DNA from 3 places in the Romboutsia sp. Marseille-P6047 genome. Region 2 is predicted to be linked to each of the others. Evidence: riboswitches for the same ligand, from Rfam matches in the RefSeq annotation. Region 2 holds a riboswitch; each other region holds the start of a gene.
What was found. Region 2 has a riboswitch for lysine ahead of EIH23_RS04285 (aspartate-semialdehyde dehydrogenase). Riboswitches for the same ligand answer to the same signal wherever they lie in the genome.

Region 1 (5,390 bases), on a different contig from region 2:
CCTCCTTATTACCTTAACTTAATTTTACCATAATTCAACATATTTTGTCATATTTTAGGTTAATATTATTTAAAATCGCATTTTCCGTCCTAATTTATACTTATACTCTCAAAGAATTATATTTAATCTTATTCTTATATTCTTACAAATTACTAAGCTTATTATTTGAGAATTTTTAACTTTAATATAAAAAAAAACCTTGAAAGAATAATTTGCTTTCAAGGTTTTTTTTTATATTAACTCCAAGTTTATTACCTCTTCATAATTTTGTCTTTTGCATATAAGCCTATGATTTCCATTAGATACCATTACTACTGCTGGTTTAGGTATTTTATTATAATTAGATGCCATTGAGTAACCATAAGCTCCAGTTGAAGTCGTTATTAATATATCTCCACTTTCTATATCCATTACATTAGCATGAGTTATCAATATATCTCCACTTTCACAGCACTTTCCAGCTACAGTCACTTTATTTACTTTTTCATATTTCATTTTATTTACAACACTACATTCATATCCCGCTTTATATAATGAAGGTCTAATATTATCAGTCATACCTCCATCTACACTAACATATGTCCTTACATCTTTTATATCTTTAATAGATCCTATTGTATACAGTGTACTGCCTGCATTTGCACTTATTGATCTTCCCGGCTCTATAATGAGCTTTGGTGCTTTTATTCCAATTTTTTACATTTTTGCTCTGCCCTTTTTATTATAGCTTCACAAAAATCTTGTATACTTTTAGGATTATCCTCTTTGATATAATATACTCCTATACCTCCTCCTAAGTCTATTTCTTTTAAATCTATGTTATACTTTATTTTTATTTCTTTAACTAAATCCATCATTATATCAACTTCGTCCATGTATGGCTCTATATCAAAAATCTGTGAACCTATATGTGCATGTAAACCAACTAACTTTATATTTTTATACTTATATAGTTTTTCTATAGCTTCATATAAGTCTCCATTTATTAATACAAATCCAAATTTAGAATCTATTTGACCTGTTTTTATATAATCATGAGTATGAGCTTCTATTCCAGGAGTTATTCTAAAGTATATCTCTTGTACTTTATTTCTCTTTTTGCAAATATCTTCAATTATATCAAGTTCATAAAAGTTATCTACAACAAATCTACCTACTCCTAATTCTATGCCCATATTAATTTCATCTATAGTTTTGTTATTTCCATGAAATAATACATTTTCCATTGGAAAACCTGCTTTATGAGCAGTATATAATTCTCCTCCTGAAACTACATCTAGGGATAAGTTTTCTTCTTTTATGATTTTACACATATATAAAGTTAAAAATGCCTTACCTGCATAAGCAACTTTATTTTTATTTTCCTCTACTTTAAAATACTTATTATATTTTCTGCAATTCTCTCTAATTAAACCTTCATCAAATACATAAAGTGGTGTAGAGTACTTATTAACTAATTCTGTACAACTAACGCCTCCAATATATAGCGTGTTATTTCTAATAGACATATTTCCATGTAGTTTCATAATAGCCTCCTAAATTTTATACATTAAATTCTCTTGCCACTTCATTTATTGCAACATCTTTATCAAAAGAGTTTATAGCACAAGTTATTCTTATTTCTGATGTAGTTATAAGCTTAACATTAATATTATTTTCCTTGAATATTTTAAATACTTTTGATATAACACCTGCTGTGTTTTTCATTCCAGACCCTACTAATGAAAACTTTGTTATATGATCATCAATAACAATATTTTTGCTATCTGAATATTTTTTAGCTATCTCTTTACATTCATCTAGATCTTCTTTAGGTATAGTAAAAGATACATTTATAATTTCATTTATTGGTGCTGTTTGACTGATCATATCTATACTTATTTTTTTACTTGCAATATCTTCAAATAAACTAAAAACCTTATCTAAATTAAAATCTTTTATAGTTATAGCAACATCATCATCGCTAGTTGCAAGTCCTGTTATGACTTTTTCCTCTAATCTCATTTTATTTTCTCCCTTTATATATGTTCCATTTCGCTCTCCACATGAAAGACCTACATATATTTCTGTATTATATTTTTGTGCTAGTTCTATACTTCTTGAGTGCATTACTTGTGCACCTAAACTAGCTAATTCTAGCATTTCTTCGTATTCTATTTCTTTAAGTTTTTTAGCCTTACTATACTTTCTAGGGTCGGTAAAGTAAATTCCATCTACATCTGTATAAATTTCACATTTAGCATTTAGTTTAACTGCTAAAGCTACCGCTGATGTATCAGAACCTCCTCTTCCTAAAGTTGTAATATCACCCTCATCATTTAATCCCTGAAATCCTGTCACTATTACTACCTTTCCATGATCTAAACTTTCTTCTATCTTAGATACATTTATATCATCTATTTGAGATTTTCCATGATCTCCACTAGTATGTATATTAAGTTGATACGCATTATAACTTATTGATTGGCATCCTAATGATGATAGGCACATAGCAAGTAATTACGCTGATATAATTTCACCTGTTGACATAAGTGCATCTAATTCTCTTTTATTAGGATTTTTACTTATATTTTTTTGCAAGTTTTATATAATTATCAGTAGTACCTCCCATGGCTGAAACTACTACAACTATTTTTTCATTAGTTTTTTTTCTATCAATTATATTTTCTGCTATTCTTTTAATTTTCTCTGTAGTTTCTACAGAGCTCCCACCATACTTTTGAACTATAATACTACTCATATCCCCCTCCTAGAAAGTTGTAAAATAAAAAACACCCAAAGGTATACTTTGGGTGTTTTTTTTATACACAAAGTAACCTTGTAGCTCACCACTTATTACTAAGTGACAGTATTATACATATTATGTATAGTACCAGAAAAATTATTTGCCAATAATTTTTCTTCGGCTGCACTTCCTTTCATTTATAATCAACACTTGCCAGCTTCTATAAACTACTATTAATTACAGCACCTCTACCCTAGGTAAATTTCATATATTAAGTTTTATTTTATAATTAATTTTTATCACACTATTCTTAATTTTACAACTATTTTATTTTTTTATTTATGTAAAATTTTATTAATCTATATCTTTTTATGTTGATGATTAAATAGACCTATATATAAAAAATAGGCCTATATATACTTAAATAGTTTATTTAAGCTTAAATCAACAACACAAACATCAGAATCAAAATCAAAGTCTCCTAAATTTCTCATTTCTGATGTTATTATTAAAACTCTTGGTACTTCAAAAAAAGGAATCGTCGAGTTTTTAATTTTATTCTCTAGGTTATAGTATTTAGACTTGTCAATTTTTTGATCTAAATCTATATCTACTAAAAGTTGATTTAGTTCATTATAGTGGTCTGTATATTCTATAAATATATCAAATTTTTTGTTATCTATTCTAACATTTCTATAAAATCTTTTTACCTCATATCCACCTAAATTAAATCTAATTGCTAATTCAGAACCTATTACTGTTTTAGCTAATTCCTTGCCCTTATACTGTTTACTCCCATTTAAATAATATACATACGAATTATCTCTATATCCACTATAGTTTATATTGCAAGGATATTTTTTAAGTGTATATTCATTACACATTTTTCTTAAAGTTTTCTTAAATGGTTTTCTTCCACGTCTTTTTTTACTTGAAAAAACTTTACCAACCTGAGTTTCTGTCATACATCTAACCCTACTAATTAAAAGCAGTATATCTTTTTCTAACCCCATCATAATGCATATCTCCTCGAGTCATTAATTTACCAAGTTGTAATAATATTATATTAATTGTCCCTATAAAAATTGATTGTTTTTCTATATTTTTCTAAAAATAATAATTCACATTTTATGAATAACAAAAAAGAACATATCTTAGTATATAAAATACTAAGATATGTTCTTTTTATTTTTAATTAAAAACTTAATAACTATTTATATATTTTTATTGATTTTCTTCTATAGTTTTAGTTGATGAGTCACTTTTTACTTTCTCTTCTTCTTTACTTGAACCTATGTTTAAGTTATCAAATGAAATTATCTCAACTACTCCAGACTTTCCTTCTTGATAATCAATCTTAACTTGATCTGAAACTGCTGTTAAAGGTAATTCTGTAGATACTTTTGATGTTGCTGTAAATATTATATTTTCATTTGTATCTAATGTTAAATAATAATTAGTGTTTCCACTTTTTACATCTGGACTAATTCTAGTAACCTTACCTTCTATACTAGCTTTGCTTGTATCATTTTCAATACTTATATTGTTACCTTCGCTAGATAATGCTTCTCTATAATTTATTAAAGCTTCATCTTTTGTTTCTCCAAGTCCTAAAATTGCAAAATCTTCAACTGATACAAATGCCACCATCTTAACAAGACCTGCTTTATCTTTAAGTGCAGAAACATATGTAGGTGTTCCTAATATATTATACATTACAGGGAATGTAGCTTCATAGTTTTTCTCTTGTACCTTTCCTTCTGCAGAACTCATTGCTGCAGTTTCCGTTGCTCCCGGTTGCTTATATAACTTAGCTTCTTTTGTACGAGTATCTACTAAAATAAATCCAATAGTAGACTCATCTGCACCAGCAGAAGTTATTCCTGTATACCAATATGATTTATCATCATCTCCATATACTAAAGACGTTCCCTCAGTAGCAACCAAAACTCCTTCTTCAGAGATTACGGAATTTAAGAAACCTTTTATGTATAATCCCCAGTCATTAATTTGATTTACTACAAATTGCTCTGGCTGAATTCTATCTATCCATTCTGGTGCATCTTCTATAGAATATTTTTTAACTTCACCGGTTTGAGCATCAACTACCGCCACTCCTGTAGCATCTGATCCACTAAAACCTATCTTATGTTCATATAAGCTTGTTACCCAATATGGTCTACCTTCATCATTTATTTCTAATGAAAACTCTGTCATTCCAGAATTTACAATTCCATTTATATACATATGTCTATGTAAATCTTGAAGGAAATACGCTTGAGGCTGATACACTATCTTTATTGGCTTACCATCAATTTCTTGTACAAGCCTAACATCTTGAGGATTACTTGCAGACACCATTACATATCCATTTGTTCCGTCTAAATTAGTTATCCATTTAACAATATCTCTATGTACAAGCGGTGCAACCCAGTATAGTTCACCATTTACATTTTGTATATGGAAATCTCCAAGCTTCGATACACTCCCTACAGCTGGTATTTCTCCTAACTTTTTATCTCCAAGCTTCATAGCCATTTCTTCATCTACTATACGAATATCATTTACACTTACAGGACTTACATCTTTATCAAAATCACTTTCTTCAACGTTTCCTATAAGATTTCTATATGCTTTTGCATGAATTATTGGGGAAGAAGTAATA
Region 2 (5,390 bases):
TAACCATCTCTTAAACCAATATATCCTTCTGGTATTTCAGGATATATGTGTAATCCATATATTTCATCTACATTATAATCTTTGAGAACACCTTGTTTTATCATTTCTTCAGCTCCACCAGGCGCTTCTTCTGCTGGTTGAAATATAAATACAATATTATCATTTAAATTATGCCTATTATTATTTAGATATTCTATTAATCCAAGTAAAATACTCATATGCCCATCATGTCCACATAAATGCTTAACTCCATTTTCAGTACTTAATGCGTCAATATCTGATCTAAATGCTATAGTTTTTCTAGGATTTTTTCCTTTTATAATACCTACCGTACCAGTTTCTATATAAACACTATATTCTATTCCTAATTTATCTAAATAACTTCTTATATATTTTGATGTATTATATTCTTTTCTACCTATTTCACCAATATTATGTAATTTATTTCTATGATTTTTCAGTTTTTCAAACAATGCCTTTATGTCATTCATATTTTTCTTCCCCCTTGAGTGAATTATTTAAACTATGTTTTTGTTAACATGAGAAAAAGTGCTTAGCTAAACCACCTTTAGCAGTTTCTTTATATTTATCCATCATATCTATACCTGTTTCCTTCATAGTTTGAATTACTTGATCTAATGTTATAAAATGTGTTCCATCTGTCAATAAAGCATAGTTAGCTGAGTCTAAAGCTCTTTCTGCTCCGATAGCATTTCTTTCTATACATGGAATCTGAACATACCCATATACCGGGTCACATGTCATTCCTAAGTGATGCTCTAATGCTATTTCAGCTGCATACTCTATTTGCTCAGTAGTTCCACCTTTAAGATATGCAATAGCTGCAGCAGCCATAGAACATGCAGCACCGATTTCACCTTGACATCCTACTTCAGCACCTGAAATTGATGCATTGTATTTTATAATATTTCCAATCAATCCTCCTACTAATAATGCCTCATTTATTTGATTATCAGTATATTCACCATGGTCTTGTAAACTTAAAAGTACCCCTGGTATAACTCCTGCTGAACCACATGTTGGAGCTGTAACTATCATATTTCCAGAAGCATTTTGCTCTGAAGCAGCTAATGCATAAGAAAATAACATAGTTGTAAATTTATTACTTTCTAAATATTTATTATAAAAGTCTTTAGCACGCCTTTTTAATTGTAACTTGCCAGGTATAAATTCGGTTGATTCTAATCCTTCTTTTATAGATCGTCTCATCGCTATTCTTATATTATCTATATATTCAAAAACATCGTCATCTTCATTTTCTAAAACATAATCCAATAAGGTTTTATTATTTTCATTACACCAATTCATAATATCTGTCATTGTAGTCAAAGGGTATTGTTTACTAATATTTGATGTATTTTCATTTTCTTCTTTTAAACTTCCTCCGCCTATTGAAAACACTGTATACTCATCTATCACATTATTATCTTTATCTAGAGCCCTAAATGTCATTCCATTTGGATGGAAATCTTTTATTTCATCTGGTTCCCATATTATTTCAACACTTTTAGGTTCTAATGTTTTTTTTATAATATAATCTGTCAAGTGACCTTCCCCTGTTGCCGCTAAACTACCATATAAATTTACTCTAAAACTATCTGCATTATGATTCTTATCTCTAAACTTTTTAGCTGCTCTTTGCGGACCCATTGTATGAGAGCTTGACGGACCACAACCAATTTTAAATAATTCTTTTAAAGTATCCACTAAATTTCCCCCTTATATTGTGATAATTAGTATATTCCTTCAATTTTAATTATATCTTTTTGTCATATTATTAGATACAAATTATTCATTAAAATTTAGAATTTTTTCAACCTAATTTCATTATTTGCATTAAAATTTAGAATTTTCTAAAATTTAAATTGATTTTTAGAGATTTATACATTAAAATTATACTAAATTATTTATAGTCTCTTAACCTATCGTAGAGGCGCTGTAATTATTAGTAACTAATTGTAGCTGGCAAGCGTTAATAATTAGAGAAAGGAATTATAGCCGAAGATATATCTTGGCAAAGGTATTTTCTGGGATTGTATAGAATATATACAATACTGTCACTTATCTTAAGTGTTGAGCTACAAGGTTTACTTTTATGTATTTTAAAACGTACAAAGTATACCTTTGTACGTTTTTTTAATTGTATGTATTTTATATAACTTTGGTAAATATATATTAAATTGGGGTGATTAAAATGAAAAAGATAAATGTGGCAATAGTTGGTGCTACTGGTATGGTTGGTAGAACATTTTTAAAAGTGTTAGAAGAAAGGCATTTTCCAATAAAAAATCTTTATTTATTTTCATCTGCTAAATCAGCAGGTTCTGTAGTTAAATTTGCAGGAAAAGAGTATATAGTTGAAGAATTAACTAAAAACTCTTTTGATAGAGATATACAAATAGCATTATTCTCTGCAGGTGGATCTATAAGTGAAAAATTTGCACCTATTGCAGCATCTAAAGGAGCTATTGTAGTAGATAATTCCAGTCAGTGGAGAATGGACCCTAATGTTCCATTAGTGGTTCCTGAAGTTAATCCTGATGCAGTTAAAGATCATAAAGGGATTATAGCTAATCCAAATTGCTCTACTATACAAGCTGTAGTTCCATTAAAACCACTTCAAGAAAAATATAAAATAAAAAGAGTTATTTACTCTACATACCAAGCTGTATCTGGTTCTGGTGTGAGAGGAGTTAAAGATTTAGAAAATGGTGTAAACGGAGAAGCTAATAGCTTTTATCCTCATCAAATAGCCTTTAACTGTCTTCCTCATATAGATGTATTTACTGAAAATGGCTATACAAAAGAAGAGATGAAAATGGTAAACGAAACTATGAAAATATTTAATAACTATAACTTAAAAGTCACTGCTACTACAGTTAGAGTTCCTGTTAAAAACTGTCATAGTGAATCTATAAATATTGAGCTTGAAAATCCATTTGAACTTAATGATGTAATAAATGATTTAAAAAATGCAGATGGTGTTATTGTAATAGATAATCCAGAAAAATTAGAATATCCTACAACAATTGATGCAAACGGTAATGATGAAGTTTTTGTTGGAAGAATAAGAAGAGACTTTAGTATCGATAACGGATTAAACTTCTGGTGTGTAGCTGATAACATCAGAAAAGGTGCTGCTACTAATGCAGTTCAAATAGCTGAGTTGCTATTAAAATATAATTTAGTTTAAATTTATTAAAAATTATTTTTAATTTTTATATTTTAAGGGGGATATCGTTATGATATTTAAAGGATCTGCAGTTGCTTTAATTACTCCATTTGATGAGAATGGTAGAGTTAACTATGAAAAACTTGGTGAATTAGTTGAATTTCATATAGAAAATAATACAGATGCTATAGTTGCTTGTGGTACTACAGGTGAAGCTAGTACTCTTGATGATGAAGAGCATCTTGCTGTTATAAAATATGTTATAGATAAGGCTAATAAAAGAATACCTATCATAGCTGGCACTGGTGGAAATGATACTATTCACTCTATTTATATGTGTCAACAAGCTGAGAAATTTGGAGCAGATGCTCTTTTAGTTATAACACCTTATTATAATAAAGGAAATAAATCTGGAATAAAAAAACACTTTGAAACTATAGCCTCTAGCGTTAATATACCTATAATAATGTATAACGTTCCTAGCAGAACTGGTGTCAATCTTGCTCCTAGTATGGTTTCTGAACTTGCTCAGGTTAAAAACATAGTTGGTATAAAGGAAGCTAGCGGAAACTTAGCTCAAGTTGCTGAAGTTTGTAGATTAGTTCCAAAAGATTTCGCTGTTTACTCTGGTAATGATGATACTATATTACCATTATTATCTCTTGGAGGCCATGGTGTAATATCAGTACTGGCTAATATTTGTCCTCAAGAAACTCATGATTTAGTTTATAAATTCTTTGAAGGAGATATAAATGGTTCTAGAGAACTTCAACTTGGAATGAAACCTCTTATAGATGCTTTATTTATAGAGGTAAATCCTGTTCCAGTAAAAACAGCTGCTAATTTACTTGGATTCGAGGTTGGTGGTTTAAGACTGCCTCTTGCTGAAATGGATCCTAAAAATGTAGAAGTTCTAAAGCAACAATTAGTCAATTGTGGACTAAAATTACAGGAGGGAACATGCTAAAAGTAATAATAAATGGATGTAGTGGAAAAATGGGAAGAGTTTTGGCTAACTGTGTTAATGAGGACTCTAATTTAGAATTAGTTTGTGGGGTTTCTCCTCAAAATAACAATGATTTAGGATTTAAAGCATACTCTTCTTTTGACTATGTTAGTGAAAATGCTGATGTTATAATAGATTTCTCACATCACTTAGCTTTAGATGAAGTTTTAAGTTATGCATTAAAAACTAAAACTCCACTAGTTATAGCTACTACAGGTTATAATGATGAAGAGTTTGATAAGATTTATAATGCATCTAAAGCTATACCTATATTTCACTCTTATAACATGTCTTTAGGAGTTAATGTATTACTAAGATTAGTAAAACAGGCTGCTAAAGCACTAAGTGATTTTGATATAGAAGTAATCGAAAAACACCATAATAAAAAGGTAGATGCTCCAAGCGGTACCGCTGTAATGATAGCTAACTCTATTAAAGAGGTTTTACCAATGTCAGAAAATAAATATGGGCGATATGGGCGTGAAGCTAAAAGAAAAGAAAATGAAATAGGTATACACGCTATTAGAGGTGGAACTATTGTTGGTGAACATGACGTAATATTTGCTGGTCATGATGAAGTTCTTGAAATAAAGCATACGGCCCAATCTAAGGACATATTTGCAAAAGGATCTATTACTGCTGCTAAATTTTTAGCTAATCAAGATCCTGGATACTATAACATGGATAATATATTTTAATTAAGACATAATCAAGGGGGAATTCAACTTATGATAAATTTAAATGATGCTTATGAAATTGCAAGATTTATAAAGGACTCAGAAAAGCAAACACCTGTAAAAATATATATTACTGGTAAGCTTTTACGTTTAAAAAGAAACGATAAATTTAAAGTTTTTGGAGGTAATGGTTCTTATACTTTAATCGGAGATTATAATGTTATAATGAATGAGCTTGAAAGTATAAAAAACCATATTGACGATATTCATATAGAATATGATAGAAGAAACTCTGCTATCCCTATGTATAACTATTTACATGAAGAAGCAAGAATTGAACCAGGTGCACTTATAAGGGATATGGTTACTATCGGTAAAAATGCAGTTATTATGATGGGAGCTGTTGTTAATATAGGAGCTGTTATAGGTGAAGGTTCTATGGTAGATATGAATGCAGTAATCGGAGCAAGAGGCATAATAGGTAAAAATGTTCATCTAGGAGCTTGTTCTGTTG
Region 3 (5,390 bases), on a different contig from region 2:
TTTGTGCTACATGCTGTAAGGCTTAATATAATTAAACCACTTAAAAGTAATGTAATTTTTTTCTTAATCATCTTCATTTTCTAAATCCTCTCATATATATTTACAATAAATACCTTACAATATTATACATATAAACTTAATCCTATTTGTGTCATTTTTGTGTCATTTCTGTGTCACTTTACACAAAAAAGTAAAAATAATAAAAAAATAGATGGACTAGAATGTCCATCTATTTTATGCCCATTGCATTAGTGATCCGATTGTTATAAAACCAAGTGATAATATAAATAATATCCCTTGAAGTGGTAAAACCCACTTTAACCATTTTCCATAAGGCACACCTGCAAGACCCAAGCAAGCTATTAATATTCCTGATGTTGGGAATAGTGTATTAGAAAATCCATCTCCCAATTGATATATCAATACTGTTAATTGACGAGATATTCCAACTAAATCTCCAAGTGGTGCAAGAATTGGCATTGTAAGTGCTGCTTGTCCTGAACCCGAACTAACAAAGAAGTTTATAAACATTTGTATAGGATACATTATATAAGCTGCTATCATTGGTGGTAAGTTACCAATTAATTGAGATAAATTATATAAAATTGTATCTATTATATTAGCATTCTCTGCAATTATTACTATAGCTCTAGCAAATACTAACATAACAGCTGCTCCTATCATTCCCTTTGCACCTTCTATAAATGCATCTGCCATTTCATCAGTTCCAAGTTTTCCAATAAAACCACTCATAAGTCCAGTTGCTAAAAATACTGCAGCTATTTGAGGAATCCAAAATCCCTGAGTTAATACTCCCCATACAATTATTCCTATACATAATGCCAATAAAAGTAATATTATTTTATGTGACATTCTAAAATCTTCATTTTCACTTCCACAGTTACCTAAGTTTGCACGCTTAATTTGATCACTTTCATAAACTAAACTAAGTTTTGGATTCTTTTTAATTTTTGATGCATACATCATTAAAAATACAGTTCCTATACAAGTAGTTATAAACCAAATAATTGTACGATATTCTATTCCTGAGAACATCGGTATTTCTGCTATTGATTGTGCAATACCTACTGTAAATGGATTAAGCATAGCTGATGAAAATCCTAATTCACAAGCCAAATATGTAATTCCAACTGCAACTATACTATCATATCCTAAAGATAGCGCTAAAGGTACAATTATTGCTACAAAAGGAACTGCCTCTTCACTCATTCCAAATACAGCACCACCTAATGAGAATAAAAATGTAAGCATTGGAATTACTAAAATTTCTTTTCCTTTAAATATATTAGTAACTCTCACTATTCCAAAATCTATTGCTTTAGTTCTAGTAATTAAATTAAATGCTCCCCCAACTACAAATAAAAATGCTATTATTTCTGCACCACCAATAATACCTTCTACTGGTGCTTGTAAAACTTCAAATACTCCTTGTGGCTGACTTTCAATATATTTAAATGAGCCATCTACAATTATTGTTTTTTCACTTCCATTTACCACCTTTACTACTTTTTCATAAGCCCCTCCTGGTACAATATAAGTTGCAATTGATACAAGTATAATTATTGAAGTAATGATTACTAAAGTATGAGGTACCTTTAATTCTCTTTTATTTTCTCTTTCTGTTCTTGCTTGTGCTAAATTCAATACTTTCACTCCCTTTTATTTTTATAATTTTCTTAAATACAAAAAAGTCTTGAGCGAAATCACTCAAGACTATATTCTTTCATTCAAATAATTTACAAATTGAAATACCAATTTATTAAAATATATCTGTCATGATAGCTCATCATAAAATTTATGACAGTATTATGCATATTCTACATAATCCCAACTATATAACCTTAAAGCCTCAGTTATATGTTTCGGCGATATTTCCTTTCAATTTACTTCACTGTGCTTAACTCTGTAAATTTACTCTTAAAGATCGCAACCTCTATCTTTTTTATTTAATTTTTAATTTATATATAATATAACCTATATTATTTCTATTGTAAAGTGAACATTAACTTTATTTTCAGATTTTTCTAATTTTATATCATTTTAACATAAAAGACTGAACTACTTTAGTTCAGCCTTAATATATTTCTATAATTTTTCCCCATTAGATCTTATTACTTCTTTATACCAAAAGTAACTATCTTTTTTAATTCTCCTTAAATCTTTAAAATCATGATCTTCTCTATTGATATATACAAATCCATAACGTTTTTTAAACCCTTGATGAGAACTTAATAAGTCAATTACTGACCAAGGACAGTATCCAATTAGCTCTACACCATCTTCAATTCCTTTTCTACAAGCATCTATATGATCTCTTAAGTAATTAATTCTATAATCATCATGGACTCTTTCGTCTTCAGTTAATGTATCTGCTGTTCCAAGACCATTTTCTGTAATTATAAGAGGTAAATGATATTTATTGTAATATTCATTTAATGCTATTCTTAACCCAACAGGATCTATTTGCGCTCCATACTCTGTTGCACTTAAGTTAGGATTTTTTTCAATTTTAAAATATCCATATAAATCATAATCTATCTCACTAACACGAGTTCCAACTGGATTTTCTTCTGTTGCTTCAAGATGTCTTGCACATAGTGTACGATAATAGTTAAATGCTATAAAGTCCATTTTAGCATTTTTAAGTATTTCTTTATCTTCCTCAAGCATATTAGGAACTATGTTAAGTTTTTCTAAGTAATTCATATAATATGCTGGGTATTGTCCATTATAGTGCATGTCTAATAAATAATTAGTTTTAAAGTTATCATTTAATTTTGCTGCCCATACATCTTCTGGCTTATTTGAGTATGGATAAGTTACTGTAGCCGATATTGATGGCCCTATTTTCCCACCTTCAACCATATTATGGCAAGCTATTGTTGCTAATGCGTGAGCTAAACACATATGATAATCCATCTGTGCTCTCATTTTTTCAACTTTATAATTATCAGTTTCATATATATTCATACGCTCTTTTACACGCATCATTAAATTTTGTTCATTATGTGGTTGCCAGTACTTAACTCTATCTCCGAAGTTTTCAAAGCAAATCTTTGCATATCTTTCAAATGCAAATGTACATTCTCTAGCTTCCCATCCATTATACTTCTCAACTAATGCATATGGTAAATCAAAATGATATAAGGTAACAAATGGAGTTATATTACACTCTACTAAATAATCTATTACCTTATTGTAAAAGTCTATTCCAGCTTGATTTATTTCTCCATCTCCAGTGGGTATAATTCTAGCCCATGATAGCGAAAATCTATATATATTTAGCCCTAAATCTTTCATAAGATCTATGTCTTCTTTCCAGTGATGATAAAAATCACTAGCTACCTTACTGTCTGCTTGAATTTCTGACTTTTTAAATGAATTAAAGTCTGCAACTGTCATTCCTTTTCCATCTTCATTCCATCCACCTTCTATTTGAAATGCTGAAGATGATGCCCCCCATAAGAAATCTTTCGGGAATGTATTTTTCATACTACGTCCTCCTAATGTCTATATTAAGCAACCTCTTTTAAAGTTTCTTCTTGCTCTTCCTCTATATCTTTAAATCCAACTATATATGTAAGTAGTGCTGAACCAAAGAATGCAAAAACACATCCTATTAAGTAAGCTAAAAATCCTTTAGCTCCAGCTTGTGCATATACTGGAATTGTAAGTACACCTTGATTTGCAAATGCTATACCAAATGCTCCTCCATATCCCATTATTCCACCACCTATTGCACCGCATATTACTGCACATATCATTGGCCTTTTTAAGCGTAAGTTAGCTCCATAAATTGCAGGTTCTGTTATACCAAATAAAGCAGTTATACTCCCCGATAAAGCAACTGTTTTTAGTGATTTATTTTTCGATTTTAAAAATACACCTAATGCTGCTCCTGCTTGTGAGAAATTTGCTGCTCCTGCAAATGCTAGTAAATTTTGACGTCCATTTTGAGCTATATCATTTATTGCTATTGGTAATATTGGTCTATGAGCTCCAAATATAACTAATACACACCACATTCCACCTATAAATGCTCCACAAAGAACTGGGCTAAAGTTCATAAGTAATTGATAGAACCAATTAACTCCATTACCTATATATATTCCTATTGGCCCAAATACTAATAAAGTGGATGGAACCATTATTAATATTGAAAGTGTAGGAACCATTATCATTTCAATTACATCTGGTATTACTTTTTTTAAGAATTTCTCTAAGAAAGATAACATCCAAATTGCAATAATTATCGGTATTACTGATGAAGTATAACTTGCTTTTGTAATACTAATATTAAATAAACTTACTACTCTCTCTTCTGCCATTAATGCTACTATACTAGGATAACATAGAGTTGCACCAAGTACCATTGATATAATTTCATGTGTTTTAAATACTTTAGCAGCTGTATATCCAAGTATTATTGGGAAAAAATAAAACACTGCATCTGATGCTGCATTTAAGATAATATATGTATCATTTTGCTTTATATCTATATTATGCTTATTTAAGTAGTACATAGATATAACTGCTAATATCCCCTTTATCATTCCTGAACCAGCTAGTGCATATATAATCGGCGTAAATATCTGAGCAATAGTTGTAAGTACCTTATTTAATGAAAAACCTTTTTTAATTTCTTCATTATTTTTATTCTTAGTTTTACCAACCATAGGTTCTAGTTCTTTAAATACTTTATCTACTTTACTTCCTATAACTACTTGTAACTGTTCCATACTTTCTACTACAGTTATAATTCCTTCTATTTGTGAAAGATTTTCTTTATTTACTTTACTAAAATCTATTAATGTAAATCGTAATCTTGTATGACAATGTATAACATCTTTTATATTATCTTTGCCACCAACATTTTCTAAAACTTCTTTAGCAATCTGTTTAAAATTCATATCTAACCTCCTATTTCTTATAACTTTATGTCCTTTATTATTTATCCATTATTTTTATTGATAATCAAATATTTTCATTTATTTAATAATCCTAATTTAATTATTTATAATTTTAGATAATTACTTATAAGTTTAAATATCAATTATATAAGTACTTTAATATATTCTTTACTAATGTTATTTCTTATAAAGTTTATACTAGTAATTTAAGGGTATTAATAATAATTATTATATTAAGGTGTTTAATTAATATTTTAGTACTTATTGTTACAATGCCTTTAGTATATTTATTAATTGTATAGTTTAATCTGTATAATATATAAAGGAGAGTTTTATATGTGTGATTTTATTTCTCGTAATAGTAAATCATTTGAGGAGTTAGATATATTTATAAATTCACTTGATAAAAGCGAGGATAATGTAATTCGTACTTTACATTATGCGCAAAAAATATTTGGA

Region 1: linked by a shared signal. The riboswitch ahead of EIH23_RS16985 (amino acid kinase family protein) and the one ahead of EIH23_RS04285 (aspartate-semialdehyde dehydrogenase) in region 2 are both predicted to bind lysine.
Region 3: linked by a shared signal. The riboswitch ahead of EIH23_RS09895 (YfcC family protein) and the one ahead of EIH23_RS04285 (aspartate-semialdehyde dehydrogenase) in region 2 are both predicted to bind lysine.

Annotation. Positions count from the first base shown of each region.
Region 1 covers NZ_UWOT01000012.1:29,941-35,330, forward strand. The annotation lists gene EIH23_RS16980 (diaminopimelate decarboxylase family protein) at 232-693, opposite strand; gene EIH23_RS11940 (diaminopimelate decarboxylase family protein) at 684-1,526, opposite strand; gene EIH23_RS11945 (aspartate kinase) at 1,543-2,490, opposite strand; gene EIH23_RS16985 (amino acid kinase family protein) at 2,561-2,740, opposite strand; lysine riboswitch at 2,814-2,984, opposite strand; gene EIH23_RS11950 (hypothetical protein) at 3,136-3,741, opposite strand; gene EIH23_RS11955 (hypothetical protein) at 3,950-5,390, opposite strand, start outside.
Region 2 covers NZ_UWOT01000003.1:117,707-123,096, reverse strand. The annotation lists gene EIH23_RS04295 (M20 metallopeptidase family protein) at 1-491, opposite strand, end outside; gene EIH23_RS04290 (L-serine ammonia-lyase) at 535-1,728, opposite strand; lysine riboswitch at 1,942-2,110, shown strand; gene EIH23_RS04285 (aspartate-semialdehyde dehydrogenase) at 2,216-3,214, shown strand; gene dapA (4-hydroxy-tetrahydrodipicolinate synthase) at 3,264-4,160, shown strand; gene dapB (4-hydroxy-tetrahydrodipicolinate reductase) at 4,154-4,897, shown strand; gene dapD (2,3,4,5-tetrahydropyridine-2,6-dicarboxylate N-acetyltransferase) at 4,928-5,390, shown strand, end outside.
Region 3 covers NZ_UWOT01000008.1:85,782-91,171, forward strand. The annotation lists gene EIH23_RS09890 (ABC transporter substrate-binding protein) at 1-77, opposite strand, end outside; gene EIH23_RS09895 (YfcC family protein) at 235-1,665, opposite strand; lysine riboswitch at 1,793-1,965, opposite strand; gene EIH23_RS09900 (glycoside hydrolase family 1 protein) at 2,107-3,513, opposite strand; gene EIH23_RS09905 (PTS transporter subunit EIIC) at 3,537-4,931, opposite strand; gene EIH23_RS09910 (NADH-quinone oxidoreductase subunit NuoE family protein) at 5,268-5,390, shown strand, end outside.